DNA from 4 places in the Achromobacter sp. NPDC058515 genome. Region 2 is predicted to be linked to each of the others. Evidence: predicted binding sites of a transcription regulator. Region 2 holds the regulator's gene; each other region holds the start of a gene.

Region 1 (7,749 bases), on a different contig from region 2:
GGAACGGCACGTGATAGATGTCGCCCGGCATGGGGCCGAACGACAGCTTGTAGGGGGCGACCTTGCCGGTCAGCGCCATGCCGAGCATGGTGCGGCCGTGGAACGAGCCCGAGAACGCGATGACGCCCGAACGGCCCGTGGCCGAACGCGCGATCTTCACGGCGTTTTCGACGGCTTCGACGCCGGTGGTGAAGAAGGCGGTCTTCTTCAGGCCCGCGATCGGCGCCAGGCGGTTGATGCGCTCGGCCAGCGAGATGTAGCCTTCGTACGGCACGATCTGGTAGGCGGTGTGCGTGAAGTTGTCGAGCTGCGCGGTGATCGCGGCCTTGATCTTCGGGTGCAGGTGGCCGGTGTTCAGGACGGCGATGCCGCCTGCGAAATCGATGTATTCCTTGCCATTGGCATCCCACAGCGTGGCGTTTTCCGCGCGCACGGCATAGAAGTCGCACATGACGCCGACGCCGCGGGGCGTGGCGAGGGAACGGCGGGTATTCAGATCCTGATTCTTCATCTCGGCCTCGAAGAGCATGATGGGCGGTAAAAACCTTATTTAATGCTACGATGGCCCCACTTGTGGGAACCACTTTAATAAATCAGGTAGAACCAATTGCGTTCCATCGTGGGTGACTTGCTGCTGCTGCGCCTGGCCGACGGGTCGACCGAGCCCATGAACAAGCGGCTGTACCGGGGAGTGCGCGAAGCCATCCTCGACGGATCCATCGCCGCGGACTCGCGCCTGCCCGCCACGCGCGACCTGGCGGCCGAGCTGGGCATCGCCCGCAACACCGTGGTTCACGTATACAGCCAGCTGCTGGCCGAAGGCTATACCCGCAGCCGCCAGGGCAACGGCACCTTCGTCAACGCCTCGGTGCCGGATTCCTACCTGGCCAGCGGCCGCCGCTTGCGCCAGGCCGCGCACGCGCAGGCCCGCCCGGCGCTGTCGCCGCGCGGCGCGGCGATCGTCGACAGCGTGTCCGCCTCGCCCTACCAATGGGGCGCCTTCATGCCGGGCGTGCCCGACCTGACCGAGTTCCCGCACAAGAAATTCGGCCGCATTTTCAGCGCCCTGTGGCGCAACCCCTCGCCCGACCTGCTGACCTACGCCTACGGGGGCGGCCTGCCCGCGCTGCGCGAGGCGCTGGCGCAGCATCTGGCGCTGACCCGCTCCATCGACTGCGATCCCGAGCAGATCATCATCACCGAAGGTTCCCACCAGGCCATCGACCTGACTACCCGCATCCTGGGCGAGGCCGGCGAGACCGCCTGGGTCGAGGACCCGGGCTACTGGGGCGCCCGCACCATCCTGCAGGCCAACGGCCTGCGCACGGTGCACCTGCCGGTGGACGAAGAGGGCATGCGCCTGCCCGAGACGGCCGGCGCGCCGCCGCGCTTCATCTTCGTCACGCCGTCGCACCAGTATCCCCTGGGGCCGGTCATGTCGCTGACCCGCCGACGCCAGTTGCTGGCGATGGCGCGGCAAAGCGGCAGCTGGATCATCGAAGACGACTACGACAGCGAGTTCCGCTTCTCGGGGCGGCCCATCGCGTCGCTGCTGGGCCTGGAGCCCGATGCGCCCGTCATCTACATGGGCACCTTCAGCAAGACGCTTTATCCCGGCCTGCGCGTGGGCTACCTGGTGCTGCCCAAGGCCCTGACCGCCGCGTTCCAGGCCGCCCATGCGGAGCTCTACCGCGAGGGTCACCTGATGACGCACGCCGCGCTGGCAACCTTCATCTCGGAAGGCCACTACGCCGCCCACATCCGCCGCATGCGCATGCTGTATGGACGCCGCCGCGCCATGCTGGTCAACCTGATCGAACGGCGGCTGGGCCCCGACTGGCTGCATCGCGACGCCAGCATGGCGGGCCTGCACCTGGTGCTGACCTTGCCGCAAGACATGGACGACCTGCGCGTGGTGGACGGGGCGCGCGGCAAGGGCGTGCTGACGCGCGCGCTGTCGCGCTACTACGTCAACGACGAGGGACGCCGGCCCGGCCTGCTGCTGGGCTATGCCTGCGTGCCCGAGCACGACATTGCGCGCAAATTTGAAGTGCTGCTTGAAAGCCTGGCGGAAGTGGCGCGGGGGAAGTAGTTGTAATGGACGTCTATGTGCAGGATCGCAATCGCCGAAACCGGAAATGGCGCGAAGTAGTGCGCATATCCGGTGTCTGACACCTTTGCCTTGCCGGTGTCAGACACCGCGCGTCCCCGCGCAGGCAGTCTCAGAACGGCAGCAACGCCGACGCAAAGGCCGCCGCATTGCGCATGCCCTGGTCTTCGAAGTTGGTGTTGAACACGGCGTGCGCCTGGGCGCTTTGCGCCGCCAGCCGGGTGAACCGTTCGGCCAGTTCGGCCAGTTCCTCGTCCGAATACTCGTACTGGAAGCGTCCGGAAGAGGCCGCGCCCGATACGTTCCAGGCGGCCGTGTTGCGCCCGTGCAGGCGCAATAGCGCCAGGTCGGGATGCGTGCTTTCCCAGACGGCGGGCACGGTGTTGTCAAAGCCCTGCGGCGCGTCCACCACGGTATGCGCGACGCCCAGCTCGCGCTCGAAGGCCAGGGTGTCCGCGGTGGCGGCGGGCGTGTCGAACCAGCTGCGGTGCCGGAATTCCACCGACACCAGGTGTTCTTCCATGCGCCGCGCGCAGTCGGCCACGCGCGCCATGCCGCGCGCGTCGCGCCGGATCCATGGCGGAAACTGGAAGTGCACGGCGCCCAGCTTGCCGGGCAGGCGCAGGGGCTCCAGCGCGAGCTGGTAGCGCCGCCAGAGTTCGTCGCGCAGATCGGGCGGCATGCGGTCGTGGTAGATGATGGGTTCGGGCCAGTCGGCAAGCTCGCGGCGGATGTCGGCGGGCAGGGCGGACAGCGGCGTCTGGTGGCCGGTGAACAGCCGGAAGGCCTTGATGTTGAAAACGAATTCGTCCGGCGTCCGGGTGGCCCACAGGTAGGCGTTTTCCGGCGTGGGCATGGCGTAGAAGCTGGAATCGATCTCGGCCATGGGAAAGCGCGACGCATAGAAGCGCAGGCGGGCTTCGGCGCTGCGGGCCTCGGGCGGGTAGAAGCGTCCGCAGGCAAGCAGGGTCGGGTCGGTCCAGGAGGCGGTGCCGGTCAGGATGCGGGTCGAAAGACGCATGGCGCCAGGGGGGAATCAGACGGAATCGAAAAAATTCTGTATAAATATACAGTGTTCATCCGCAGCCAGGCAACGCCATGGCTCCCTCATTCCTTGCGGCCGCAGCGCTGCGGCCCCGCTCCATGTCCGACCCATCCAATTTGCCGTCTCCGCCCGCCAACGACCGCCCAGCCGGCCGTCCCGACCCCCTGGCCGACCTCAATCCCGCCCAGCGCGAGGCCGCCGAATTCGGCGTGGCCGGCGCGCCGGGGGACGACGGCGCCCTGCTCGTCATAGCCGGGGCGGGTTCGGGCAAGACCAATACGCTGGCGCATCGCGTCGCGCACCTGATCATGAACGGCGCGGACCCGCAGCGCATGCTGCTCCTGACCTTCTCGCGCCGCGCGGCGCTGGAGATGGATCGCCGCGTGGGCTCGGTGCTGCAGCGGGTGATGAACCTGCGCGCTTCCCAGCAGGCGCCGTCCCTGCCTTGGGCGGGCACCTTCCACGCGATCGGCGCGCGCCTCCTGCGCGATTGCGCGCAGCGCATCGGCCTGTCCGAAGCCTTCACCATCCATGACCGCGGCGACGCCGAGGACCTGATGGGCATGGTCCGCCACGAACTGGGCCTGTCGTCCACGAAGTCCCGCTTTCCGCTTAAGGGCACCTGCCTGGCCATCTATTCGCGCGTGGTCAACAGCCAGACGCCCGTGGACGACGTGCTGAAGACGTCCTTTCCCTGGTGCGCCCAATGGGAAGACGAACTGAAGAAACTGTTCCGCGCCTATGTCGTGGCCAAGCAGGACCAGCAGGTGCTGGACTACGACGACCTGCTGCTCTACTGGGCCGAGATGATGTCCGACCCCGGCATCTCGGCCGACGTGGGCGCGCGCTTCGACCACGTGCTGGTGGACGAATACCAGGACACCAACCGCCTGCAGTCGGCCATCCTGCTGGCGATGAAGCCCGACGGCCGCGGCCTGACGGTGGTGGGCGACGACGCCCAGTCCATCTATTCGTTCCGCGCGGCGACGGTGCGCAACATCCTGGACTTCCCGAACCAGTTTCCCAAGCCCGCGCGCGTCATCACGCTGGACCGCAACTACCGGTCCTCGCAGCCCATCCTGAATGCGTCCAACGCCGTGATCGGCCAGGCGGCGGAACGCTACGCCAAGGACCTGTGGACCGACCGGCTGTCGTCCCAGCTGCCTGAACTGGTGACCGTCAGCGACGAAAGCGGGCAGGCGCGCTGGGTGGCCGACCAGGTCCTGGCCCAGCGCGAGGGCGGCGCCACGCTCAAGTCGCAGGCGGCGCTGTTTCGCACCGCCAGCCATAGCGCCGCGCTGGAACTGGAGCTGACCCGCCGCAATATTCCCTTCGTGAAATTCGGCGGCCTGCGCTTCCTGGAAGCCGCGCATGTGAAGGACCTGCTGTCGCTGCTGCGATGGGCCGAGAACCCGCGCGGGCGCATGGCGGGTTTCCGCGTGGCCCAGCTGATGCCCGGCATCGGCCCCGCCACGGCGGGCAAGCTGATGGACGCCATGTCGGCGTCGGCCGAACCTCTGCGGGCGCTGCGCGAATTCAAGCCGGGGGCGGCGGCGCAAGAGGAATGGGGCGCGTTCGCCGACACCTATGCCGCGCTGTGCGATCCCGCGCTGAAATGGCCGGCGGACGTGGACCTGGCCCTGCGCTGGTACTCGGGCCAACTGGAACGCCTGTACGACGATGCGCGCGTGCGCAAGACGGACCTCGACCAGCTCGCGCGCATCGCGGCGACCTATCCGTCGCGCGAGCGCTTCCTGACCGAGCTGACCCTGGACCCGCCCGACGCCACCAGCGACGAGTCCGGCGCGCCGCTGCGCGACGAAGACTACATGATCCTGTCCACGATCCATTCCGCCAAGGGCCAGGAATGGAAGGCGGTCTACGTGCTGAACGTGGTCGACGGCTGCATTCCGTCCGACATGAGCACCGGCACCGCCGAGGAAATCGAAGAAGAGCGCCGCCTGCTGTATGTCGCGATGACGCGCGCCAAGGAACGCCTGCAGCTCATCGTGCCGCAGCGCTTCTACGTGCATCAGCAGACCGGCATGGGCGACCGCCACGTATATGGATCGCGCACGCGCTACATCACCAATTCGATGCTGCCGCTGTTCGACCACCTGCCCAAGCTGCCCGAACTGCCGGCGGGGCGCGGCGAACCCAAGGAGCCCCAGGCGCCGCGCGTGGACGTGGCCAAGCGCGTGCGCAATCTGTTCTAGGACGCGCAGGACGCAGGCAGGCTGGGCTATCATCGCCCGATACGCATAAGCTGTCCGGCAGGGATCGCATTGTCAGAGGGTGTTTATGTCTACTGAAGAACGTGCCGGCGACCCGTCCAAGAGCGAGGTCGTGGCGTCGATCGCCTATGTGAACGGACGGCGGGACCGCGAGGTTCCCATCGATGAAGTCGGCCAGTACGTCAGCCAGAGCCACAGCATGCTGTGGATCGGCCTGCGCAATCCCGGCCCGGAAATGTTGGCCAAGGTTGCCCGGGAACTCGGCGCCTGCGGCAAGAACCAGGAAGAGATGCTGGAAACCCACCGGCGGCCGAAGATCATCGACTACGGCAACATGATCCTCATTGTCGCCATCACGGTCGAGGTCGAGGCCGAGCGCCCCATCTTCGGCGAGACCCAGTTCCTGATCGGCGACGGCTTTCTGGTCACGGTGCGCCGCGGCGCAACCGCGGGCCACAGCCCCTTGCGCGAGCGGCTGGAGGCCGCGCCCGACCTCCTCAAGCGGGGCAGCGACTATGTGGCGTCCGAACTGCTGGACTGGCTGGTGGACCGCTACGTGGCGGCAGCCGGCAAGATCGAATCCGTCGTGGAAGGCGCGGAGCAGAAACTGCTGATCCGCGGCGCCAAGGACTCCGACATCCGCAGGCTGTACCGGCAGCGCCGCGACCTGCTGCGCATCCATACCGTCGTGTCGCCGCTGTCGGAGATCTGCCGCCGCCTGGCGCGGGTGGAAATGTCCGCCGTGGACGAGCATGCCCGCCCGTATTTCGGCGAGGTCGCCGACCGCGTGCTGCGCGTGGACGAACTGTTCAATGCCCTGCGCGAATCGCTGGCGTTCGCGTTTGAAGCCAGCCTGATGATCGGCCAGGCCGCGCAAAACGACACCACCCGCAAGCTGGCTTCCTGGGCCGCCATCCTGGCGGTGCCCACGGCCATTGCCGGCATCTACGGCATGAACTTCGAGTTCATGCCCGAACTCAAGACCCCCTGGGGCTACCCCATCACGCTGGGCGTGATCGGGACGGTCTGCTCCGTGCTGTACTGGCGCTTTCGCAAGTCCGGCTGGCTCTGATGCGCCCCGGTGTCTGACACCCTGGGAGATGAACCTTGGCCTGTGGCGATGCGCCTTAGGGTGTCAGACACCTCACCCCGGTGTCTGACACCCTGGGAGATGAACCTTGGCCTGTGGCGATGCGCCTTAGGGTGTCAGACACCTCGCCCCGGTGTCTGACACCCAGGGAGATGAACCTTGGCCTGTAGCGGTGCGCCTTAGGGTGTCAGACACCTCACCCCGGTGTCTGACACCCTGGGAGATGAACCTTGGCATGTGGCAGTGCGCCTTAGGGTGTCAGACACCTCGCCATGAACCTTCCCTTAGGGTGTCAGACACCTCCTTAGGGTGCAGACACCTCAGCCGCCAGCGGGCTTGTGGCAAACTGCCTGCGTTTTCCTGTCTGGAGCCCGGCTGGTGCGTGGCAAACCTTTCTTTCGCGGCGGCAGCAAGCTGACCGCCCTTGTCGTCGCCCTGATCCTCGCGGCGGCCGGCGCCCTCATCAACTGGCTGCAGCCCTCGGGCCGCGACGGGCAGCGTCCGGCCGAACGGCCGGGCGCTTCCGCGCCCGCCGTCCAGAACAAGCCCGGCCCGGCCGCCGCGGGGGGCGTTCCCCCGGGCAGCTATACGCTGACCGGCATGATCGTCAACGTGGCCGATGGCGATACCGTGACCCTGCGCGCCCCAGACGGCCAGCGGCGCATCCGCATGGACAGCATCGACGCGCCGGAAGAGGGCCATGGAACCGAGCAGCCGGGGCAGCCCGATGCCGAAGCCTCGCGCAAGCACCTGGCCAGCCTGGTGGCGGGCAAGACGCTCACCGCCCAATGCTATGAGCAGGACCAGTACGGCCGCGATGTCTGCGCGCTGATCCTGGACGACGGCCGTTCCGCCAACCGCTTGCAGGTGGAGGCCGGCTATGCCTGGGCCTACACCGCCCCCAAGGGCGACTATCTGCGCGACAAGGCCATGCCGGAACTGCAGCGCCAGGCCAAGGCGGCCCGGCGCGGCCTGTGGGTGCGCCAGGACGCCATGCAGCCCTGGAAATGGCGCTACGACTGCTGGCGGCAGCGCCAGTGCGGCTGAGGCTTCTTCCAGTGCGGACGGGCCGCTAGGGGATGCCTGGGTACTGGCTGCGGCCCGCGTTTGCTATCCTCTGTCGCAACGATACGAAGGGAAGGTTTCCATGGGTGTAATGAAGCGGCTCTGGGCGTCGGCCATGCTGCTGTCGCTGGCTTTGACGGGCTGCTCGCAAGAAAGCCCCATCAACAGCCCGTATCCATCCGGCGCCGAGAGCCAGAACACGCTC
Region 2 (7,749 bases):
GGTCGGGCAAGACGCTCCTGGCGCAGACGCTGGCGCGCATGCTGAATGTGCCGTTCGTCATGGCTGACGCCACCACGCTGACCGAAGCCGGCTACGTGGGCGAAGACGTCGAGAACATCATTCAGAAGTTGCTGCAGAACTGCAACTACGAAGTGGAAAAGGCGCAGCGCGCCATTATCTACATCGATGAAATCGACAAGATTTCCCGCAAGTCCGACAACCCGTCCATCACCCGCGACGTGTCGGGCGAGGGCGTGCAGCAGGCCTTGCTGAAACTGATCGAAGGCACCGTGGCTTCGGTGCCCCCGCAGGGCGGCCGCAAGCATCCCAACCAGGACTTCGTCCAGGTGGATACGACCAACATCCTGTTCATCGTGGGCGGCGCCTTCGACGGACTGGAAAAGGTCATCCGCGACCGCACCGAAAAGTCCGGCATCGGCTTCTCGGCTTCCGTGCGCGCCAAGTCGGAACGCGGCGTGGGCGAGCTCTTCTCCGAAGTCGAGCCGGAAGATCTGATCAAGTTCGGCCTCATCCCCGAGCTGGTCGGCCGTCTGCCGGTCGTCGCCACGCTGGACGAGCTGGACGAAGCGGCCCTGGTGCAGATCCTGACCGAGCCCAAGAACGCCTTGCTCAAGCAATTCCAGAAGCTGTTCGCCATGGAAGGCGCCGAGCTCGACGTGCGGCCCGCCGCACTGAAGGCCATCGCCCGCAAGGCGCTCAAGCGCAAGACTGGGGCCCGCGGCCTGCGGTCCATCATCGAGCAGGCATTGCTCGACACCATGTATGACCTGCCTTCCCAAGGCAACGTCAAGCGCGTGGTGCTGGACGACGGCGCCATTGAAGGCGAGGGCAAGCCCTTGCTGATCTACGCCGACGAAGCCACGGCTTCGGACAAGCCGGAGCGCGGGGAAGTCCGCGACGCCGCCGCTTGACCGCTGCCTGATATTTCAAAAAAGCCCGTTCTCGTAACGGGTTTTTTTGCCTTAGGGCCGTCCCCAGGTGCAAACACGCTTTTCTCGCGGCGGCGACACCCGCATACTGAGGGCGCTATCTGGGGTTTTTTTCAGCCTTCAGGTTATCCGGACGCCGAGATCTTGAATTTTCGGCTATTGTTCCCATAACAGACGTAACTGACGAGATTGCTCGGGTATTCCCGAACTTCCCGTCCCCGATACGCCGAGTCATACCGAGGAACCTCCTATGTCTGCCAGCCAGACCCTGCCTTCCGACCCGATCGACCTTCCCCTGCTGCCACTGCGCGATGTCGTGGTGTTTCCGCACATGGTCATCCCGCTGTTCGTCGGCCGTCCGCGCTCCATCCGCGCGCTCGAGGTTGCGATGGAAGCGGGCAAGAGCATCATGCTGGTGGCCCAAAAGTCCGCCGGCAAGGATGACCCCACGCCTGAAGACGTCTACGAAATTGGTTGCGTCGCCGGTATCCTGCAAATGCTCAAGCTGCCCGATGGCACCGTCAAGGTGCTGGTTGAAGGCACCCAGCGCGCCCGCATCAACAGCATCGAAGATGCCGATTCGCACTTCACCTGCCAGGTGTCGCCGATCGAGCCGGACGCCATGCAAGGGTCCGAGACCGAGGCCCTGCGCCGCGCGATCGTCGCCCAGTTCGAGCAGTACGTAAAACTCAACAAGAAGATTCCCCCGGAAATCCTGACCTCGCTGGCTGGCATCGATGATGCCGGACGCCTGGCCGATACGATCGCCGCGCATCTTCCCCTGAAGCTCGAGCAGAAGCAGAAGATGCTCGAGATCGTCGGCACCTCCGAACGCCTCGAAGGCTTGCTCACGCAGCTCGAAACCGAAATCGACATCCTCCAGGTCGAGAAGCGGATTCGCGGCCGCGTGAAGAAGCAGATGGAAAAGAGCCAGCGCGACTACTACCTGAATGAGCAGGTCAAGGCCATTCAGAAGGAGTTGGGCGAAGGCGAAGAGGGCGCGGACATCGAAGAGCTTGAAAAGAAGATCATCGCTGCCCACATGCCCAAAGAGGCGCGCAAGAAGGCCGATGCCGAGCTCAAGAAGCTCAAGCTCATGTCGCCCATGTCGGCCGAAGCCACCGTGGTGCGCAACTACATCGATACGCTCATCAACCTCCCCTGGAGGAAGAAGAGCAAGATCAACAACTCGATCAGCAACGCCGAGACGGTGCTGGACAACGATCACTACGGCCTTGAGAAGGTCAAGGAACGGATCCTGGAATATCTTGCCGTGCAACAGCGCGTGGACAAGGTGAAGGCTCCGATCCTGTGCCTGGTCGGCCCTCCGGGCGTGGGCAAGACCTCGCTTGGGCAGTCCATCGCCAAGGCGACGAACCGCAAGTTCGTCCGCATGGCGCTGGGCGGCGTGCGCGACGAAGCCGAAATCCGCGGCCACCGTCGTACGTACATCGGCTCCATGCCCGGCAAGATCGTGCAGAACATGTCGAAGGTCGGCGTGCGCAATCCCCTGTTCCTGCTTGATGAAATCGACAAGCTGGGCATGGATTTCCGCGGCGATCCCTCGTCGGCGCTGCTCGAGGTGCTGGACCCGGAACAGAACCACACGTTCCAGGACCACTACATCGAAGTCGACTTCGACCTGTCCGACGTCATGTTCGTGGCGACCAGCAACACGCTGAACATCCCGCCCGCGCTTCTGGACCGCATGGAAGTTATCCGCCTGTCGGGTTACACCGAGGAAGAGAAGATCCACATTGGCCGCGACCATCTGCTGCCCAAGCTGATGAAGAACAACGGCGTGAAGGACAGCGAGCTCACGGTGGACGACAGCGCGCTGCGCGATATCGTGCGCTATTACACCCGCGAGGCCGGCGTGCGTGCGCTCGAACGCGAAGTGGGCAAGATCTGCCGCAAGGTCATCAAGCAGTTGCTGACCCAGACTGATCGCGCCAAGGCCGAGGGCAAGACCCTTGAGGTCAAGCCGGTCAACGTCACGGGCGACAACCTGAGCGATTTCCTCGGCGTGCGCCGCTACACCTTCGGCATGGCCGAAAAGGAAAACCAGATCGGTCAGGTGACGGGTCTGGCATGGACGGAAGTCGGCGGCGACCTGCTGACGATCGAAGTCGCGGACATGCCCGGCAAAGGCGTCATCCAGCGCACGGGTTCGCTCGGCGATGTGATGAAGGAGTCGGTCGAGGCAGCGCGTACGGTGGTGCGCTCGCGCGCTCGCCGTCTGGGCTTTGCCGACAGCGTCTTCGAGAAGCACGACATGCACGTGCACGTGCCGGAAGGCGCGACCCCCAAGGACGGTCCGTCCGCGGGTATCGCGATCACCACGGCCATGGTGTCGGCCTTGTCGCGCATCCCGGTGCGCGCCGATGTCGCCATGACCGGCGAGATCACGCTGCGCGGCGAAGTGCTCCCGATCGGCGGCCTGAAGGAAAAGCTGCTGGCGGCGCACCGTGGCGGCATCAAGACGGTCTTGATCCCGGAAGAAAACGTCAAGGACTTGGCGGAGATCCCGGACAACGTCAAGAACCATCTCGAGATCGTGCCGGTGCGCTGGATCGACAAGGTGCTGGAACTGGCCCTGGAGCGTCTGCCCGAGCCTTTGGCCGAGGAAGAGGCGGTCAAGGAACCCCTGGTCGCCAAGCCGGCTGAACCCGGTTCGACCGACCCGGTGCTGAAGCACTGATCGCGCTTTACGCCCGAAAGGGCGCCTTCGAAAGAGGGCGCCGCAAAAGAAAACCCCGCCTGCGCGGGGTTTTCTTTTGCCGTTAACGATGCGCCTAGTGCAGCGCGTGGGTGCGGATCAGGCCGACCGCAATGCCTTCCAGGGCGAACTCCTGGTCGGCCTCGACCACGATGGTTTCGAAGTCGGGGTTCTCGGGCAAGAGCTCGATATGGCCGTTCTGGCGCTGCAGGCGCTTGACCGTGACGTCATCGCCCAGGCGGGCCACGACGATCTGGCCGTTGCGGGCTTCCGAGGCTTTCTTGACGGCGAGCAGGTCGCCTTCCAGGATGCCGGCGTCGCGCATGCTCATGCCGCGCACCTTCAGCAGGTAATCGGGCGCCTGGGCGAACAGGTGGGGGTCCACGCCGATTTCGCGTTCCACGTGTTCGGCGGCCAGGATGGGGCTGCCCGCCGCGACCCGGCCGACCAGCGGTAGCAGCAATTGCGCCAGCGCGGGCAGGGTGGCCTGCGTCGGCGCGGACGATGCATCCTTCAGGCGGATGCCGCGCGAGGCGCCGGCGGTAAGCTCGATGGCGCCCTTGCGGGCCAATGCCTTGAGGTGGTCTTCCGCTGCGTTGGGGGAACGGAACCCCAGGGCCTGGGCGATTTCGGCACGCGTCGGCGGAAAGCCGGTGCGCGTGACGGTCTGCCTGATGAGGTCCAGGATTTGCTGTTGACGATCCGTGAGTTTGCTGGCCATGGCGATGATCCGGTGCGAGCGGACTGTACATATATACAGCGCCATTCTGGGGGACACAGCGCAAAAAAGCAAGCCAGCGCGGGGCAAAAGAAAAACGGGACCCGAGGGTCCCGTTTCTGGCGGCAGGCCTGCAGGGGGCCTGCGTGGACGGCGTTACAGCACCGCGGCGATGCCGGCGGCTACCTTGTCGATGTTGCCGCTGTTCAGCGCAGCCACGCAGATGCGGCCGCTGGACACGGCGTAGACGCCGTGCTCTTCGCGCAGGCGATCCACTTGCGCGGCGCTCAGGCCCGAGTACGAGAACATGCCGCGCTGGTTCAGCACAAAGCTGAAGTCCTGCTTGCCGCCGTGCTCCTTGATCTTGTCGACCAGTTGCTTGCGCATCAGGCGGATGCGGTCGCGCATGCCGGCGAGCTCTTCTTCCCAGAGGGCGAAGAGTTCGGGCGTGTTCAGGACCGTCGAGACCACCGTGCCGCCGTGCGTGGGCGGGTTGGAGTAGTTGGTGCGGATCACGCGCTTCAGTTGGCTCAGCACGCGGGCGGCTTCGTCCTTGCTGCCGGCCACGACCGTCAGCGCGCCGACGCGCTCGCCGTACAGCGAGAACGACTTCGAGAACGAGGAGCTGATGAACATGGTCATGTCCAGGTCGGCGAACATGCGCACGACCGAGGCGTCTTCCGTCAGGCCGTCGCCGAACCCTTGGTAGGCGATGTCCAGGAACGGGACCAGGTTGTTTTCCTTGACGACGGCGGCGATCTGCTTCCACTGGTCGGCGGTGGGGTCCACGCCGGTCGGGTTGTGGCAACAAGCATGCAGCACGACGACGGTCTTGGCGGGCGCGGCCTTCAAGTCCGCCAGCATGGCGTCGAAGTTCAGGCCGCGGGTGGCGGCGTCGTAGTACGAATACGTGCCCACTTCAAAGCCGGCGCGCTCGAACAGCGCGCGGTGGTTTTCCCAGCTGGGATCGCTGATCAGGACCTTGGAGGCCGGCAGCAGCTGGCGCAGGAAGTCGGCGCCGATCTTCAGGGCGCCGGTGCCGCCCAGGGCTTGCGTGGTCAGCACGCGGCCTGCGGCGGCCAGTGCGGAATCCTTGCCCAGCAGCAGGGCCTGAGCACCCGAGTTGTAGCCCGCGATGCCTTCGATCGGCAGGTAGCCGCGGGCCGCGGCGGCCTCGATGCGGGCGGCTTCGGCTTTGCGCACGGCGCCCAGCAGAGGGATCCGTCCCTGATCATCGTAATACACGCCCACGCCCAGATTGACTTTACCGGGGCGGGTATCCGCGTTGTATTGTTCGTTCAGACCAAGGATGGGGTCGCGCGGCGCGAGTTCGACGGAATCGAAGAGGGTGCTCATGGGGCTCTGATGAGGTGAGTGGACGCAGTACGAGGTGCTGTGGATAATGAGGGGTTTACCCTGGAACAGTCTAGCATGCCTAAGAGCGCAATAGACCCGAGTGCGGTGGTCCCTGCCGCAGGTCCGGGATTCGTCGATTTTCCTGACAGCCCGTTTCATCTCTATCAGCCCTATCCGCCCGCGGGGGACCAGCCCACGGCCATCGCGGGGTTGACGCAGGGCGTCGAAGACGGCCTGATGTTCCAGACGCTCTTGGGCGTGACGGGGTCAGGCAAGACCTACACCATGGCCAACGTCATTGCGCGCATGGGCCGTCCCGCGCTGGTGCTGGCTCCCAACAAGACGCTGGCCGCGCAGCTGTACGCCGAGATGCGGGAGTTTTTCCCGAAGAACGCGGTGGAGTACTTCGTCTCTTATTACGACTACTACCAGCCGGAAGCCTACGTGCCGACGCGCGACCTGTTCATCGAGAAGGATTCGTCCATCAATGAGCATATCGAGCAGATGCGGCTGTCGGCCACCAAGAGCCTGCTCGAGCGCCGCGACACGATCATCGTGGGCACGGTGTCCTGCATCTACGGTATCGGCAACCCGGGCGACTATCACGCGATGGTGCTGATCCTGCGCACAGGGGACCAGATCGCCCGGCGCGAGATCCTGGCGCGCCTGGTCGCCATGCAATACACCCGCAATGATGCCGAGTTCACGCGCGGCACTTTCCGCGTGCGCGGCGAAACCATCGACATCTTTCCGGCGGAAAGCGCCGAGCTGGCATTGCGGCTGACGCTGTTCGACGACGAAATCGAAAGCCTGGAGCTGTTCGACCCCCTGACCGGGCGCATCCGCCAAAAGCTGCCGCGCTTCACGGTCTATCCCGGTTCTCATTATGTGACGCCGCGCGATACCGTGCTGCGCGCCATCGAGACCATCAAGGAAGAGCTGCGCGAACGCGTCAAGCGCTTTGTCGACGACGGACATCTGGTGGAGGCCCAGCGCCTGGAGCAGCGCACCCGCTTCGACCTGGAAATGCTGCAGGAGCTGGGGTTCTGCAAGGGTATCGAAAACTACTCCCGCCACCTGTCGGGCGCCGCGCCCGGCGATCCTCCGCCGACGCTGATCGATTACCTGCCGTCCGATGCGCTGATGTTCATCGACGAAAGCCACGTCACCATCGGGCAGTTGAGCGCCATGTACCGCGGCGACCGGTCCCGCAAGGAAACGCTGGTGCAGTACGGTTTTCGCCTGCTGTCCGCGCTGGACAACCGGCCGCTCAAGCTCGAGGAGTTTGAAGCGCGGATGCGCCAGTGCGTCTTCGTGTCGGCAACGCCCGCGGCCTACGAAAAAGAGCACGCCGACAACGTGGTGGAGCAGGTCGTGCGGCCCACGGGGCTGGTGGATCCGCTAGTCGAGGTGCTGCCCGCGCGCACGCAGGTGGACGACCTGCTGGGCCAGATCAAGGCGCGCGTTTCGCAAGGCGAGCGCGTGCTGGTCACTACCCTGACCAAGCGCATGGCGGAGGACCTGACCGACTTCCTGAGCGAGCACGGCGTGAAGGTGCGCTACCTGCACTCCGATATCGACACCGTCGAGCGCGTCGAAATTCTGCGCGACCTGCGGCTGGGCATGTTTGACGTGCTGGTGGGGATCAACCTGCTGCGCGAAGGCCTGGACATTCCCGAGGTGTCGCTGGTGGCGATCCTGGACGCGGACAAGGAAGGCTTCCTGCGTTCGGAACGCAGCCTGATCCAGACCATCGGGCGCGCGGCGCGCAACCTGAACGGGCACGCCATCCTCTATGCCGACCGGATCACGGATTCGATGCAGCGCGCCATGCAGGAAACCAGCCGCCGGCGCGCCAAGCAACTGCAGTTCAACATCGACAACGGCATTACGGCGCGCGGCGTCCATAAGGCGGTGCGCGAGTTGATAGACGGCATCGTGGCGCCGGTCCAGCACGATGCGCTGGAAGCTGCGGTTCCGGCCGAGTTCCTGAAGGACGAGAAAGC
Region 3 (7,749 bases), on a different contig from region 2:
CAACGCAGCCACCTGGATTGGCTGGAATCGGAAGCGATATTCATCCTGCGCGAGGTGGCCGCCGAAAGCGAAAAGCCCGTGCTGCTGTTCTCGGGGGGCAAGGACTCCGTGGTGCTGCTGCGCCTGGCCGAGAAGGCGTTCCGTCCGGGACGGTTTCCGTTCCCGTTGATGCACATCGACACCGGGCACAACTTCGACGAAGTGATCGCGTTCCGCGACGCGCGCGCGGCCGAACTGGGCGAAACCCTGATCGTGCGCAGCGTCGAGGATTCGATCAGTCGCGGCAGCGTCGTGCTGCGGCGCGAGACCGATTCGCGCAATGCGGCCCAGGCGGTGACCCTGCTGGAGGCCATCGAGGAGTTCGGCTTTGACGCCTGCATCGGCGGCGCCCGCCGCGACGAGGAAAAGGCGCGCGCCAAGGAACGCATCTTTTCGTTCCGCGACGAATTCGGCCAATGGGACCCCAAGGCCCAGCGCCCGGAACTGTGGAGCCTGTTCAACACGCGGGTGCATCGCGGCGAGAACATGCGCGTGTTCCCGATCTCGAACTGGACCGAGCTGGACGTCTGGCAGTACATCCAGCGCGAGCAGCTCGCGCTGCCGCCGATCTACTACACCCATGAGCGCGAGGTGGTGCGCCGCAAGGGTCTGCTGGTGCCGGTCACGCGGCTGACGCCGCCGCAGGAGGGCGAGCAGGTCGAGCGCCTGTCCGTGCGGTTCCGCACAGTGGGCGACATCTCCTGCACCTGCCCGGTGGCGTCAGACGCCGCCGACACCATGGCCATCATCGCCGAGACGGCGGTGACCGACATCACCGAGCGCGGCGCCACGCGCATGGACGACCAGACTTCCGAGGCCTCGATGGAGCGCCGCAAGAAGGAAGGCTATTTCTGAATGCACGATGCGCCGGCGCATGCCGGCGTCTGGGGACGCACATGAATGCACTGAACGATTCTTTTCTTTCCGGCGCCGGCACCGGCGTGCTGCGCCTGATCACGGCGGGTTCCGTCGATGACGGCAAGTCCACGCTGATCGGCCGCCTGCTCTATGACAGCAAGGGCGTGTTCGCCGACCAGCTCGATGCGATTTCGCGCTCCAAGCACAAGCGGGTGGCCGGCGACGGCATCGACTTCTCGCTGCTGACCGACGGCCTGGAGGCCGAGCGGGAGCAGGGCATCACCATCGACGTGGCCTACCGCTACTTCTCTACGCCCGCGCGCAAGTTCATCGTCGCGGATGCGCCCGGCCACGAGCAGTACACGCGCAACATGGTGACGGGCGCCTCGACGGCGGACGTCGCCGTCATCCTGATCGACGCCACGCGCGCCGCCGACGGCAAGCTGCTGCCGCAAACCAAACGCCACAGCACCATCGCGCGTCTCCTGGGCATCCGCCACATCGTGGTCGCCGTGAACAAGATGGACCTGGTGGACTGGGACCGCGCCGTGTTCGAGCGCATCCGCGACGCCTATGCGGATCTGGCGGGCAAGCTGGGCATCGCGCATTTCGACGCGCTGCCGCTGTCGGCCCTCAACGGCGACAACGTCGTGACGCTGTCGCCGAAAACGCCGTGGTACGAAGGGCAGCCGTTGCTGTCCTTGCTGGAGTCGCTGGACCTGGCCAGCGATGGCCGCGCCTTGCCGCTGCGCTTTCCCGTGCAGTGGGTGGCGCGCCATGATGGCGACCGCAAGGAGGATTTCCGCGGCTACGCCGGCCGCGTGGCCAGCGGCGTGCTGCGTCCGGGCGACGAAGTCACGGTGCAGCCGTCGGGCGTGACGGCGGTGGTGCGCGAGGTGCGCGCCTTCGACCGCGCGCTGGATGAGGCCGTGTCGGGCGACTCGATCACCCTGGTGCTGGATCGCGATGTGGACGTGTCGCGCGGCGACGTGATCGTGCATGCGTCCGCGCCCGCGCAGGTGTCGCGCGAGTTCGAGGCCGAGTTGTGCTGGCTGGATTCGCAGGCCTTGAATCCGGCGCGCAAGTACCTGCTCAAGTCGGGCACGCGATTGACGTCGGCAAAGATACGCGCGGTGCTGTCGCATCGCGATATCCACGAACTGCAGGAAGTGGAAAACACCGAAGGCACCTTGCGCATGAACGATATCGGCCGCGTGTCGTTCACCACGCGCGAGGCGCTGGCGGTTGATCGCTATGACGATGTGCCCGCGACCGGCGCCTTCATTCTGATTGACGAGGCTACGCATCAGACCGCGGCGGCGGGGATGTTGCGATAAGCGGAAAGAGGCGGGAAAACAACGGGATTCTGGGCCGATTTTCTGTGTTGTTTTTCTTCCAAATCCAATGCTGGCGCGGGTTTCCAGCGCATATCGCCTGATGAAAACGATTTGTTCGGACGTCGTCTTCGTCTTGCGGTAAAGTTGGGTTGTCTTACGAAAAGGCTTTTGGTGCTTGTCAAAACCACTGTGTTTTTGTACAGTAGTTTTCATGGCACGCACCGATCATTCTTTTCCCGCCGGTTCTGGGTCCCCGGCTGCCGCCCCCGCCGCCTTGCGCGGTCGGGGTGCGGTTACTAATGTTCGGCATCGCTTTCAGCGCGATGACCGCGTGCAGGTCGACGATGGCTGGTCCTCGTCCGGTTTGCCCGCCGACTTCGTAGATTCTGTCCCCGATAATTCCCCCGATGGGTCGCGCCCCGGCGCCGTCGTCATTCCCATCCTGCCCGATACGCGTTGCACCCCGCCCGCGCCCAAGACCACGGTCACGGCGGAAGAGGCGCGCAAGATGCTGTCGCGCAACGATTCCCCCGACATTCCCTTCGACGTCGCGGTCAACCCGTATCGCGGGTGCGAACACGGCTGCGTGTACTGCTACGCCCGGCCCACGCACTCCTACCTGGGCTACTCTCCCGGGCTGGACTTCGAAACGCGGCTGGTGGCCAAGGCGAACGCCGTTGAAGCCCTGCGCGCCGAACTGAGCCGGCCGGGTTACAAGCCCTCGCCCATCAACATCGGTTCGGCCACGGACGCCTACCAGCCCATCGAGCGCGACTGGCGCCTGACCCGCGGCCTGCTCGAACTCATGCTGGAAACCCGGCACCCCGTCACCATCGTCACGAAGAACGCGCTGGTCGCCCGCGACCTGGACCTGCTGGCCGCTTTGGCGGAGCAGAACCTGGTGGTCGTCTACATCAGCATCACGACGCTGGATGCCGGCATGGCGCGCACGCTGGAGCCCCGCGCCGCCGCGCCGTGGCGCCGCCTGGAAGCCGTACGCAGCCTGACGGACGCCGGCGTGCCGGTGGGCGTGCTGGTGGCGCCCGTCATCCCGTTCATCAACGACGAATCCATGGAACACATCCTCCAGGAGTCCAAGGCGGCGGGCGCGCATTACGCCAGCTATACCGTCCTGCGCCTGCCCTGGGAGGTCAAGACTCTGTTCGAGGACTGGCTCAACGCGCATTACCCGGACCGCGCCCAGCGCGTGCTGCACCGCATCGAAGACCTGCGCAACGGCCGCCGCAATGATCCGAATTTCGGTTCCCGCATGCGCGGAACCGGCATCTGGGCCGACCTGCTGCGCCAGCGCTTCGCCGTGGCGACCCGCAAGCTGGGGCTCAACCGCCACCGGCTGGCGCTGGACTGCGACCGTTTCCAGCCTCCGGCGGGCCCCGGGGCCACGGCGCCGCTGTTCGCGGCCGGCGCCACCGGCCAAGCCGCCCAGGCGCCGGCAACCGCATCCGGCGCCGGTCCGGCCGCTTCCGATTTCCTATCCCCGGTTGGCGCGCAAGCGTCTTCAGGGGTCCCTTTTCCCAGTGGTTTGCCCGCCGTCAGCGGCGCGTACGGGCGTGGTGCGCGCCAGTTGCGCGCCATGGCGGCCGGCCAGTTGTCATTGTTCGATTGACCGCAGGCGGCTGTTGCCCCGCGCGCGCATGCCAAGGCGGTCCGCCAAGGCGCTGAAACGTTTATCCAAGGAGTTCCCATGAACACCGCTGATTTTTCCGTCCTGTCGGATGAGCTCGTCGTCTCGCTGAATCCCCTGCGCCGCAGCGCCCATCGCGCCCGCGCCTTTTGCGCCAGGCTGACTGGGCTGGCCATGCCCTGGGCGGCGTCCGGGGCCGGCATCGAGCCCCGCCAGCGCGTGCGCTCCGGCACGACGCCGGCCCGGTGGCCGTTCCCGCCCGCGCCGGTCGAAGAGGGCGCGCTGACGGGCAATGCCGTGGTTGCGCCGGCGGCGCCGGCCGTCGTGCCCGTGGCAACGCCGGTCGCGCCCGCCATGCCCGCCGCCCCTGCCGTCCGCGATCACTGCCTGGGCAACGCCACCGTCGAACCGGTGTCCCAGCAGGTCACCATGAAGGCGATGGTGACGGACGTGGTGCTGGTGCTGGCTTGGGGCGCAATGATCCCCGGCCTGATGTGGCTGGGCGTGGCTGGCGGCTTCTAAGTCATTGATGGTCAAGCGTTTGTTGGAAAACGCCAGGCGGACGAACGACGTTCAGCTCGATCCCAACAGGATCACGCCCGCCAGGATGGACAGGCAGCCGGCCAGCCGGCCAGGCCCGACCTTTTCTCGCAGCAGGAACATGCCGGCCAGGGTGCCCAGCATCATGGACATTTCGCGCGCAGGCGCGACCAGGCTGAGCGGGGCGCCATTGCGCAGCGCGTACAGCACCAGAATGTAGCCCAGCGGGGACAGGAATCCCACCGCCAGCGCCAGGTGCCAGTGCCCGCGCATGGATTCCCAGGCCTGGGTACGGCGGCGCAGCATGTGCGGCGTCATCATGGTGGTCCGCGTGACACAGGTAAACCAGTCGAACAGCACCGGGCTGATCAGCAGCACCTTCACGCCGTACGCGTCCACCACCGTATAGGCGGCAATGAACAGGCCGATCACCACGCCCCAGCGCACGCCTACCCAGGCCTGCGCATGCTTGAAGATGGCCAGCCGCCCCTGGGTGGCGATTAGCAGCACGCCGATGACCACGCACAACATGCCGACGATGCCGGTGCTGGTGGCGGGCTCGCCCAGCAGCAGGAAGGCGCCCGTGGTCGAGAGCAGCGGACCGGTGCCGCGCGCAATGGGATAGACCACCGACAAGTCGGCCACCTGATAGCCGCGCTGCAGGCACAGGCTGTAGCCCAGATGCAACAAGCTGGACGTCAGAATGGCCCCGACCACCGGCCAGGTCCAGGTCATGCCGTCATGCATCAGCACCCAGATCACCCACGGCGCGTAGAGCACCGAGGCGCACAGGCCATAGGCGAAGACGAAGGGAGCGCCCACCATGGCCGCCCGCTTGGCGAGCAGGTTCCACGTTGCGTGGGCCATCGCCGCCAGGACGACCAATATCAGGGACGAGTACGACATGAGGGAACAGCGTCAGATGACGTGTTTGTTACAGAAAGGGGAAGGGTACCGCAAAGCGTAGGGCAGGCGCTCATGTTACCTGAGGCTCAGGCGAATTTTTGGTGTAGAATCATTGGTTTGCCAAATCTCATCCTCTGCTTGCGGCACGAGCATTGCACGAAAACCCGCCGGGTTGGCTGCAATGCACACGCGGATGGCTTGATGTGACCCCTTGGTGTGACCCGGTTCTTGAATTGGCGTGTTGGTTTGGTCGGCTGATAACCCAGCTGATGCGAATCCGATGCCAGTCAGGGGCGGCCACATGCAAGAAAGCCAGCGCGAACAACATCGAACGGCAAAAGTTTTAGCCCGCAAAGACATGATGATCTAGGAGTTCTAATGAACCTCATCGCTATCCTGGAACAGGAAGAAATTGCCCGTCTGACCGGCGGTCAAGCCAAGCCTGAATTTGCTCCTGGTGACACCGTCATCGTGAGCGTGAACGTCGTTGAAGGCACCCGCAAGCGCGTGCAGGCTTTCGAAGGCGTTGTCATTGCCAAGCGCAACCGCGGCCTGAACTCCGCGTTCACCGTGCGCAAGATTTCGTCGGGTGAAGCCGTGGAACGTACGTTCCAGCTGTACTCGCCGCAAATCGCCAGCATCGAAGTCAAGCGCCGCGGCGACGTGCGCCGCGCCAAGCTGTACTACCTGCGCTTCCGCTCGGGCAAGTCGGCACGTATCAAGGAAAAGCTGGTCAGCAAGCAAGCCTCGGCGGCTTGATCGCTTATCGGTACACGGCCCAGCCAGTGTCGGACGCTCACGCCAACCCGCGTTTCCGTCCGGCACAGGTTTCCGGGTTAAAAAGGCACCTGCGAGGGTGCCTTTTTCTTTTTACAAAGCCGTATGTCTGATTCCTCGTCTTCCGCGCGGCCCCGACGGCCGCTCGCGCGCCCGGGCTTTGACCCGGCTACGCAACCTTGGGTGGTGGCCAACGAGTCCTTGCCGGCCGTGCCCACCAGCCTGCTGACCCCGGATTCCTTGCGGGGCACGCTCAGCCAGCCGTCCACCTGGACGCTGGAGCTTTCACGCGACAACGATCTGCGCTATCCGGGCCGGGAAGGCACGCCCGTGCCGGCCGCGGTGCTGATTCCGCTGGTGACGCGCGAGAACGGCGTGCACATCATGCTGACGCAGCGCGCCGCGCATCTGCACGATCACGCTGGCCAGATCAGCTTTCCGGGCGGACGCATCGAGACCAGCGACCCCACGCCCGTGGCCGCGGCCCTGCGCGAAGCACAGGAAGAAACAGGCTTGCCGTCCAACCATGTGGAAGTGCTGGGCAGCATGCCGCCTTACCTGACCGCAACGGGATTCTCGATCATCCCCGTCGTATCCCTGGTGCGCCCTGGCTTTCATCTGGCGCCCGATGCGTTCGAGGTGGCCGAGGTGTTCGAGGTGCCGCTGTCGTTCCTGATGGACCCGGCGAATCATCGGCTGTACGAAGCCAGGCTGGACGATGGCCGGGTGCGTCATTATTACGGCATGCCCTACGGCAAGCATTTCATCTGGGGCGCCACGGCCGGCATGCTGCGCAATCTTTACCATCTGCTGCGCCACGGTTTCGCGCCGAGCTGATCCCCGCCGCGCGCCGGCAAATGAAGACGGCCCCGACAGGGGCCGTTTTCATTGCTGTGGGTGGACGGGCGATCCCGCCTAGTAGCGCTGCTGGCCCGCCAGGTTTTCTTCCAGGATCCGCTGGTACAGGGCGTAGCGCGCCGGATCGATCTTGCCTTCCTGCAATGCCGCGACCACGCCGCAGCCCGGTTCGTGCCGGTGCGAGCAGTTGTAGAAGCGGCAGGCTTCGATGGGCTGCGTGAATTCCGGAAAGCCGCGGATGATGTCTTCGCGGGTCAGGTGCTGCAGGCCGAAGGCCTGGAATCCGGGCGAATCGATCAGGTCTCCGCCCGGCGCCGGCAGGTGGTAGAGCCGGGTGCTGGTCGTGGTGTGCTTGCCCATGTCCAGCGCGGTCGAGTGTTCGCGGGTGGCGGCGGCGGCGCCGGGCACCAGCACGTTGAGCAGCGTCGATTTGCCCATGCCGCTCTGGCCCAGCAGCAGATTGGTTCGTCCGGCCAGGCGCGGCGCCAACAGGCTGTGGACCTTTTCGGGCTCCAGGGCGCTCAGCTCGATCACGTCCACGCCCAGCGCCGCAATGGGCGCCAGGCGCGCGCGCGCGGCGGGCAGTTCGTCCGCGAGGTCCGTCTTGTTCAGGATGATCAGCGGCGAAATGCCCGCGCTCCAGGCTCCCGCCAATGCCCGGCCGGTGAGGTCGTCCGAGAAGGTCGGCTGCACGGCGATCACGATCAGCAGCTGGTCCACGTTGGAGGCGAACTGCTTGGAACGCATCTCGTCCGAGCGGAACAGCAGGTTGGTGCGCGGAAGGATCGC
Region 4 (7,749 bases), on a different contig from region 2:
TGCCCCCCGAGGGGGCGTTTTTGCCTTGGGGCGGCCCGGCGGACAAAAAAGGCCCCCACGCCGCGCGCGCTTCGCGTGCTTGCTGCCCCCCGAGGGGGAGTTTTTGCCTTGGGGCGGCCCGGCGGACAAAAAGGCCCCCACGCCGCGCGCGCTTCGCGTGCTTGCTGCCCCCCGAGGGGGCGTTTTTGCCTTGGGGCGGCCCGGCGGCAAAAAGGCCCCCACGCCGCACGGCGGCCTCAGTCCTCTTCGCCCTCGCCCAGGATGCGGCGGATCACGTCGTGCGCGAAACCGCGGCTGGCCAGGAATCGCGCCTGCTTGGCGTAGGCGGCGCGGTCGTCCGGCCTGGCGTCGAAGCGTTTCTTCCAGACTTCCAGCGCGCGGTCGTATTCGGTGGCCCGCAGCTGGTCGCGCAGTTCGGCGACCTGGTTGTCGTCGACCCCATGCTGGCGTAATTCCTGCACGATGCGCGCCGCGCCCTGGCGCGATGCGCGCCGGTGCACCAGGCTTTGCGCAAAGCGCTTGGTGGACAGCCACCCTTCTTTCTCCAGGGCATCCAGCACCGCGTCGACTTCGGCGGCGTCTTCGGCATAGGCGGCCAGCTTGCGCGCCAGTTCTTCACGCGCATGTTCGCGCCGCGACAGATAACCCACCGCGCGCATTTTCAGCGACGGCCCTTTGCGAGCCTGCTTGCCGTCATCGGAAGGGGATTCATCGCCGCCGGCGGCCGCGCGGCGGCCGCGCGCCGCGCCGCGCTGTTCGGAGCTGCGCTGCCATTGATCGGCTTGCCCAGCAGGCGCGGCGGCTTCCTGCCCGGCGCGCGCGTCCGACGTGCGGCGCAAGCCCTGCGGCTTGGCGACGGTTTCGAATTCGTCATCCAACTTGGCTCGAAGGCGGTCGGCTGACGCGGGAGTCGGTTTCCAGCTCATGCGTTTCCTGCTTGCCATGCACAACGGCAGGCCCGTCAAGGCGCCTGCCGCAATTTGCCGGGCGGAGCCCGGTGCGATGCATGGGCCGCAGGCGAGGAACCGCCTGCGACCGGTGGATCGTTTCGATTATTCGGCGGTGTCTTCCGCCGTCGGCACGAATTCAGCGGCGCGGCTGACGATGCCCTGGTTCTCGCGGACGCGGTTCTCGATCTCGATGGCGATTGCCTTGTGCTCTTTCAGGTACTCGCGGACGTTGTCCTTGCCCTGTCCGATGCGATTGCCGTTGTAGCTGTACCACGCACCGGACTTGTCCACCACGTTGGCGGCCACGCCCAGGTCGATGATTTCGCCTTCGCGCGAGATGCCGGCGCCGTACATGATGTCGAACTCGGCCTGCTTGAACGGCGGCGCGACCTTGTTCTTTACGACCTTGACGCGGGTTTCGTTGCCGACCACCTCGTCGCCCTTCTTGATGGAGCCGATGCGGCGGATATCCAGGCGCACGGAGGCGTAGAACTTGAGCGCGTTGCCGCCGGTGGTGGTTTCGGGGTTGCCGAACATCACGCCGATCTTCATGCGGATCTGGTTGATGAAGATGACCATGCAGTTGGTGCGCTTGATCGTGGCGGTCAGCTTGCGCAACGCCTGGCTCATGAGGCGGGCTTGCAGGCCGGGCAGCGAATCGCCCATTTCGCCTTCGATTTCGGCCTTGGGCACCAGCGCGGCCACCGAGTCGATGACGATCAGGTCGACGGAGCCCGAACGCACCAGCGCATCGGTGATTTCCAGCGCCTGCTCGCCCGTGTCCGGCTGCGAGATCAGCAGGTCGGTCAGGTTGACGCCCAGCTTGTTGGCGTACTGCACGTCGAGCGCGTGTTCCGCGTCGACGAAGGCGCAGGTGCCGCCGGTTTTTTGCATTTCGGCGATGACTTGCAGCGTCAGCGTGGTCTTGCCCGACGATTCCGGACCGTAGATTTCGACCACGCGGCCGCGCGGCAGGCCGCCGACGCCCAGCGCGATGTCCAGACCCAGCGATCCCGTGGAAACCACCTGGATGTCATGCGAGACCTCGTTGTCGCCGTAGCGCATGATCGAGCCCTTGCCGAACTGCTTTTCGATCTGCGAAAGCGCGGCGGCAAGCGCCTTGGCCTTTTCCGATGCGGCGGCCTTGGTGGTTTTGTCGTCCATGTAGAGTCCTGTCTGTAACGTATCTGGGTGTCGAAGGGGATTACGGGTCTGGCTATGGGTCTGGCTACGGACCTGGCGCGGGTTTGGCGCGGGTTTGGCGCGGGTTTGGCGCGGATCTGTCAGAGGGCCGGCGGATGCTTTGAGCTACGGATCAGATTATGGCATCGGATTGTACTGTACAAAAACCCAGTGTGCCAGTCTTTTGCACGTATACCCTGAGTGGGCAAGCATTGCGGCATATGACAGAATCGAAAGCAATCCCGGTATTTTGCCCCTTTTCCGCCGCCGGGCCGCTCCAAGGCGGAAAGCGCCCAAGAGGCGGCAAGCGCGCGCGGCGTGGGGTTCCCTATTTGCAGCAGCCCATGCGTATTCTGATTGCCGAAGACGACAGCATCCTGGCCGACGGCCTGTCCCGGTCGTTGCGCCACAACGGCTACGCCGTGGATGCCGTACGCGACGGGCTCGCGGCCGATTCCGCGCTGGCCGCCCAGGCATTCGACCTGCTCATCCTCGACCTCGGTTTGCCCCAACTGGCGGGGCTGGAAGTGCTGCGCCGCCTGCGCGCCCGCAATTCCGCCCTGCCCGTGCTCATCCTGACCGCGGCCGACAGCATCGAACAGCGCGTCAAGGGCCTGGACCTGGGCGCCGACGACTATATGGCCAAGCCCTTCGCGCTGTCCGAACTCGAAGCCCGCGTGCGGGCGCTGACCCGGCGCGGCGCCGGCGGCGGCGCCACGATGCTCAAGCATGGCCGGCTGCTGTTCGACCAGACCGGCCGCGTGGCCATCGTGGACGATCAGACGCTGGATTTGTCCGCCCGCGAAGTCAGCCTGCTCGAAATCCTCCTGACCCGCAGCGGGCGCATGGTCAGCAAGACGCAGCTCGTCGACCACCTCTGCGAATGGGGCGAGGAAGTCAGCACCAACGCCATCGAGGTCTATGTGCATCGCCTGCGCAAGAAGCTCGAACCCAGCGGCGTGAAGATCGTGACCGTGCGCGGCCTGGGCTACTGTCTTGAGCGGGACCAGGGTGCGGCGTACCTCGCAAGCTGAGCCTGCGCCTCCAGAGCCGCTCAACCAGGAAGCGCTGGATGTCATGCAAGCCGGGTCCAAGGGCCCGAGCTTCGCGCCGCCCCAGCGTTCCCTGCTGGGCGAGATCCTGGACTGGATGCTCGCGCCGCTCTTCCTCTTGTGGCCGATGAGCGTGGCCATCACCTACGTGGTCGCGCAGAACATCGCCAACGTTCCCTACGACCGGGCGCTTGCCAACAATCTCCATGTGCTGACGCGGCAGGTCCACGCCCAGGACGGCCGCGCCGTCCTGAAGATGACCGACGCCGCGCGCGACGTGCTGCGCGCCGATGAAACCGACAGCGTCTTCTGGCTGGCCCTGGGCAGCCGCGGCGAATACCTGGGCGGCGACCGCGCCCTGCCCCTTCCCGCCACCGTGGGCCAGCCCAGGCCCGGCGAGGTCCAATACGAGGACGACACCCTGCGCGGCTTCGGAATCCGGCTGGCGTTCACCTGGGTCGACCTGAACCTGCCCGACACCCAGCCCGCCTTGCTGATCGTGGCCGAGACCGTGGAAAAGCGCACGCAGCTGGCCAACGACATCATCAAGGGCGTGATCATTCCGCAGTTCGTGGTGCTGCCCATCGCCGTGCTGCTCGTGTGGTTCGGCCTGTCGCGCGGCGTGGCGCCCCTGAACGCGCTGCAGCAACGGCTGCGGGCCCGCCGGCCCGACGACCTCTCCCCCATCGACGAGCGCGCAGCCCCCTCCGAGATCGCCCCGCTGGTGGCGGCCATGAACGACCTGTTGGACCGCCTGTCCGCCAACGTCCAGGCGCAGCGCCGCTTCGTGGCGGACGCGGCGCATCAGCTGAAGACGCCGCTGGCGGGATTGCGGACCCAGGCCGAACTGGCGCTGCGCGACGCCAGTCCCGAAGAAATGCAGTCCAGCCTGCGCCAGCTGGTGACCGGCTCCGAACGGGCGACCCGGCTGGTGAACCAGCTGCTCTTGCTGGCCCGCGCCGAAAATCCCAGCGCCATCGGGCTGACCCGCACCGACATCAACACCATCGCCTACGAGCAGACCATGCACTGGGTGCCGCTTGCCCTGTCGCTCAGCACGGACCTGGGCTTCGAGGGCTCGGACGAGCCCGTCGAGATCAATGGCAATCCCTTGCTGCTGGCCGAACTGCTCAACAACCTGGTGGACAACGCGCTGCGCTACACGCCGCGCGGCGGCCACATCACGGTGCGCGCGCTCAGCCTTGCCGGGCAAGGCGTGCTGGAAGTCGAGGATTCCGGTCCCGGCATCCCGCCGGAAGAGCGCGAGCGCGTGTTCGACCGCTTCTACCGCGTGCTGGGCACGACCTCGGATGGCAGCGGCCTCGGTCTGGCCATCGTGCGGGAGATCGCGCAAAAGCATCAGGCCAGCGTCGTCATCAGCGACCATCCCACCGCGCATTCGGATTTGCCGGGCACGCGCATCCGCGTGATTTTTCCGCTGTATGCGCCAACGCCGGACCTCGCGGACGGCTAGGACTATCCCTAGTTTCCCACGGAATAGTCATATTTTGTTTCAAATTTAAGATTCGGGTAAGGGTCCCGTCAGAACCTCGTCAGCCTCGGCCCCCAATGTGACGCTTAGCTCGATGTCGGTCTCGCCGGCGGAGGGTCAAGCACGGCGGAGAACCGCCGGCCAAAAAACGAGGAGACATCATGAGCACAACTACCATGGCAGGCCGCGGTCCATCCGCGGATCCGCGTCCGATGACCAAGGAGGAGCGCAAGGTCATCTTCGCGTCGTCGCTCGGCACGGTATTCGAGTGGTACGACTTTTATCTATATGGCTCGCTTGCGGCCATCATTGCCCAACACTTTTTCTCCGGCGTGAACCCGACCGCGGGCTTCATCTTCGCGCTGCTGGCCTTCGCGGCGGGCTTCGCGGTGCGGCCGTTCGGCGCGCTGGTGTTCGGCCGCCTGGGCGACCTGGTCGGACGCAAATACACCTTCCTGGTCACGATCGTGATCATGGGCCTTTCCACGTTCCTCGTGGGCATCCTGCCCAGCTACGCCAGCATCGGCCTGGCCGCGCCGGCCATCCTGATCGTCCTGCGCCTGCTGCAAGGCCTGGCGCTGGGCGGCGAGTACGGCGGCGCGGCGACCTACGTCGCCGAACACGCCCCGCACGGCCGCCGCGGCTTCTACACGTCCTGGATCCAGACCACCGCGACGCTGGGCCTGTTCTTGTCGCTGCTGGTCATCCTGGGCATCCGCACGTTCATGGGCGAAGACGAGTTCAAAGCCTGGGGATGGCGCATTCCGTTCCTGATCTCGGTGGTGCTGCTGGGCATCTCGGTGTGGATCCGCCTGCAACTGAACGAATCGCCCACCTTCAAGCGCATGAAGGAAGAAGGCAAGGGTTCGAAGGCGCCCATCGCTGAATCGTTCGGCCAATGGAAGAACCTGAAGGTCGTGATCCTGGCGCTGCTGGGCCTGACCGCCGGCCAGGCCGTCGTCTGGTACACCGGCCAGTTCTACGCCCTGTTCTTCCTGACGCAGACGCTGAAGGTCGACTCGAACACCGCCAACATCCTGATCGCCGTCGCGCTCCTGCTCGGCACGCCCTTCTTCGTGATCTTCGGCGCGCTGTCCGACAAGATCGGCCGCAAGCCCATCATCATGGCCGGCTGCCTGATCGCCGCGGCGACCTACTTCCCGATCTTCCAGGGCCTGACGCACTTCGCCAACCCGGCGCTGGAAAAGGCGCAAGCCACCGCCCCGGTCACCGTGATCGCCGATCCCGCCACCTGCTCGTTCCAGTTCAACCCCGTCGGCACGGCTGCGTTCACCAGCTCTTGCGACGTGGTGAAGTCGTTCATGGCCCGCAATTCGGTGAACTACACCAACCAGGCCGCCCCGGCGGGCTCGCTCGCCCGCGTCAAGATCGGCAACGACGAGTTCAATTCCTTCGACGGCAAGTCGATGGCCCCGGCCGACTTCAAGGCCAAGGCCGCCGAACTCGACAAGGCGCTGACCTCGGCGATCCGCAGCCACGGCTACCCCGCCAAGGCGGATCCGGCCCAGACCAACAATGTCATGGTGGTGGTGCTGCTGACGATCCTGGTTCTCTACGTGACCATGGTCTACGGCCCGATCGCCGCGATGCTGGTGGAAATGTTCCCGACGCGCATCCGCTACACGTCGATGAGCCTGCCGTACCACATCGGCAACGGCTGGTTCGGGGGCTTCCTGCCACCGGTCGCCTTCGCGGTCGTGGCAGCCACGGGCAACATCTACGACGGCCTGTGGTACCCGATCATCATTGCAGTCATGACCCTGGTCATCGGCACGCTGTTCGTGCGCGAATCCAAGGACAACGACATCAACGCCTGATAGACCATCCCCCGCCGGGCGGGACTGCTGCGCCTGCCCGGCCTTTCAAAAGCTCCTTATGGAGCTTTTTTTTGCGTGCCGCCACAACACGCGCGTTTGCCTTCATGTGTTCCGCAGATTCAGGACCATGTCAGACCTGCGCCATTAGACTGAGCGCTCAGATTACGGCCTTGCGCCAGATCGCCTGACGATTGATCCCCCTGTCCGGTGGTCGCAGGGCTAGTGTTCTGACACCGATACCGCGTTCCCCGCGAGCCTTTTATGACGCGGTATTGTGTGCTCCCGTACCGGCCCGGCCTTTATTGAGCCGGGCCGCTTTTTTTCGGGCGCGCAAATGCAAATGGCGACCGCAACGCGGCCGCCATCTTCATGCCACGCAACCGGCCGCAAGGGCCGGCGGCGTTCAGCGACGCATGCCCACGCCGATCGCGACCACGCCGGCCACGATTGCGGCAATGCCTGCCCAGGTCGGAATCGGCACCGACTTCTCCGTTTCGGCCGTCGCCTTCACGGAACCGATCTGCAGCACCGTCTCCTCGGACTTGTAGTTAAAGCCCTTGTACGCCAGGGCGGCAATGCCCAGGACGATCAGGATCGCGCCAATGATCTTCATGTTTTCTCTCCAATTCCACGTTGGTGCGCCGGACATTACCGGATAGCCCCGCCCGTGTCAGTGACAGAACGTGTCGCCTCGCGCTGCCGTATTGCAACACTTCGGCAAAGCCTTCCGCGTCGTATAGAATCTACCCTTTTGGCCGACGCTCATGTGGTTCAAGAATCTCAAGATTTACCGCCTCTCCTCGCCCTGGACTCTGACCGGCGAGCAGCTTGAAGAAACGCTGGCGCGGCACGCCTACCAAGCCGGCAACAACCTCGAAATGCAAAGCCTGGGCTGGGTCCCGCCGCGCGAAAACGGGGGCCTCGCCCACGTGGTCAATGGCCAGATCCTGCTGAGCCTGCGCGCCGAGAAGAAGCTCCTGCCCGGCACCGTCGTGAACCAGGTCGCCAAGGCGCGCGCCCAGGAGATCGAAGAGCAGCAAGGCTACAAGCCGGGCCGCAAGCAAATGAAGGAAATCAAGGAACGCGTCACGGACGAGCTCCTGCCGCGCGCCTTCAGCGTATATCGCGACACCCGCGTCTGGATCGACCCGCAGAACCATTGGCTGGTCATCGATGCAGCCGCCTCGGCCAAGGCCGACGAGGTCATCGGCCTGCTCGCCAAGTGCGTCGACCCG

The links. Region 2 encodes LexA, which represses DNA repair genes until DNA is damaged. Its sites were predicted from a motif close to ACTGTATNNNNATACAGT; they were not measured.
Region 1: the regulator LexA is predicted to act here: its motif matches at 3,167-3,184, upstream of ACFWP0_RS16875 (ATP-dependent helicase).
Region 3: the regulator LexA is predicted to act here: its motif matches at 2,421-2,438, upstream of ACFWP0_RS10240 (PA0069 family radical SAM protein).
Region 4: the regulator LexA is predicted to act here: its motif matches at 2,288-2,305, upstream of recA (recombinase RecA).

Annotation. Positions count from the first base shown of each region.
Region 1 is NZ_JBHXNI010000009.1:89,169-96,917, forward strand. Features, by position in the region: gene ACFWP0_RS16860 (4-aminobutyrate--2-oxoglutarate transaminase) at 1-511, opposite strand, end outside; gene ACFWP0_RS16865 (PLP-dependent aminotransferase family protein) at 608-2,092, shown strand; gene ACFWP0_RS16870 (DUF72 domain-containing protein) at 2,223-3,131, opposite strand; gene ACFWP0_RS16875 (ATP-dependent helicase) at 3,254-5,371, shown strand; gene ACFWP0_RS16880 (magnesium and cobalt transport protein CorA) at 5,457-6,461, shown strand; gene ACFWP0_RS16885 (thermonuclease family protein) at 6,858-7,526, shown strand; gene ACFWP0_RS16890 (ABC transporter substrate-binding protein) at 7,627-7,749, shown strand, end outside.
Region 2 is NZ_JBHXNI010000006.1:44,355-52,103, forward strand. Features, by position in the region: gene clpX (ATP-dependent Clp protease ATP-binding subunit ClpX) at 1-932, shown strand, start outside; gene lon (endopeptidase La) at 1,201-3,651, shown strand; gene lexA (transcriptional repressor LexA) at 3,746-4,390, opposite strand; gene ACFWP0_RS12590 (amino acid aminotransferase) at 4,544-5,743, opposite strand; gene uvrB (excinuclease ABC subunit UvrB) at 5,819-7,749, shown strand, end outside.
Region 3 is NZ_JBHXNI010000004.1:315,652-323,400, reverse strand. Features, by position in the region: gene cysD (sulfate adenylyltransferase subunit CysD) at 1-894, shown strand, start outside; gene ACFWP0_RS10245 (sulfate adenylyltransferase subunit 1) at 936-2,234, shown strand; gene ACFWP0_RS10240 (PA0069 family radical SAM protein) at 2,446-3,861, shown strand; gene ACFWP0_RS10235 (hypothetical protein) at 3,940-4,401, shown strand; gene ACFWP0_RS10230 (EamA family transporter) at 4,453-5,325, opposite strand; gene rplS (50S ribosomal protein L19) at 5,704-6,084, shown strand; gene ACFWP0_RS10220 (CoA pyrophosphatase) at 6,208-6,939, shown strand; gene rsgA (ribosome small subunit-dependent GTPase A) at 7,018-7,749, opposite strand, start outside.
Region 4 is NZ_JBHXNI010000004.1:215,644-223,392, forward strand. Features, by position in the region: gene recX (recombination regulator RecX) at 237-926, opposite strand; gene recA (recombinase RecA) at 1,053-2,114, opposite strand; gene ACFWP0_RS09720 (response regulator transcription factor) at 2,477-3,166, shown strand; gene ACFWP0_RS09725 (sensor histidine kinase N-terminal domain-containing protein) at 3,282-4,658, shown strand; gene ACFWP0_RS09730 (MFS transporter) at 4,853-6,514, shown strand; gene ACFWP0_RS09735 (hypothetical protein) at 6,918-7,127, opposite strand; gene ACFWP0_RS09740 (recombination-associated protein RdgC) at 7,279-7,749, shown strand, end outside.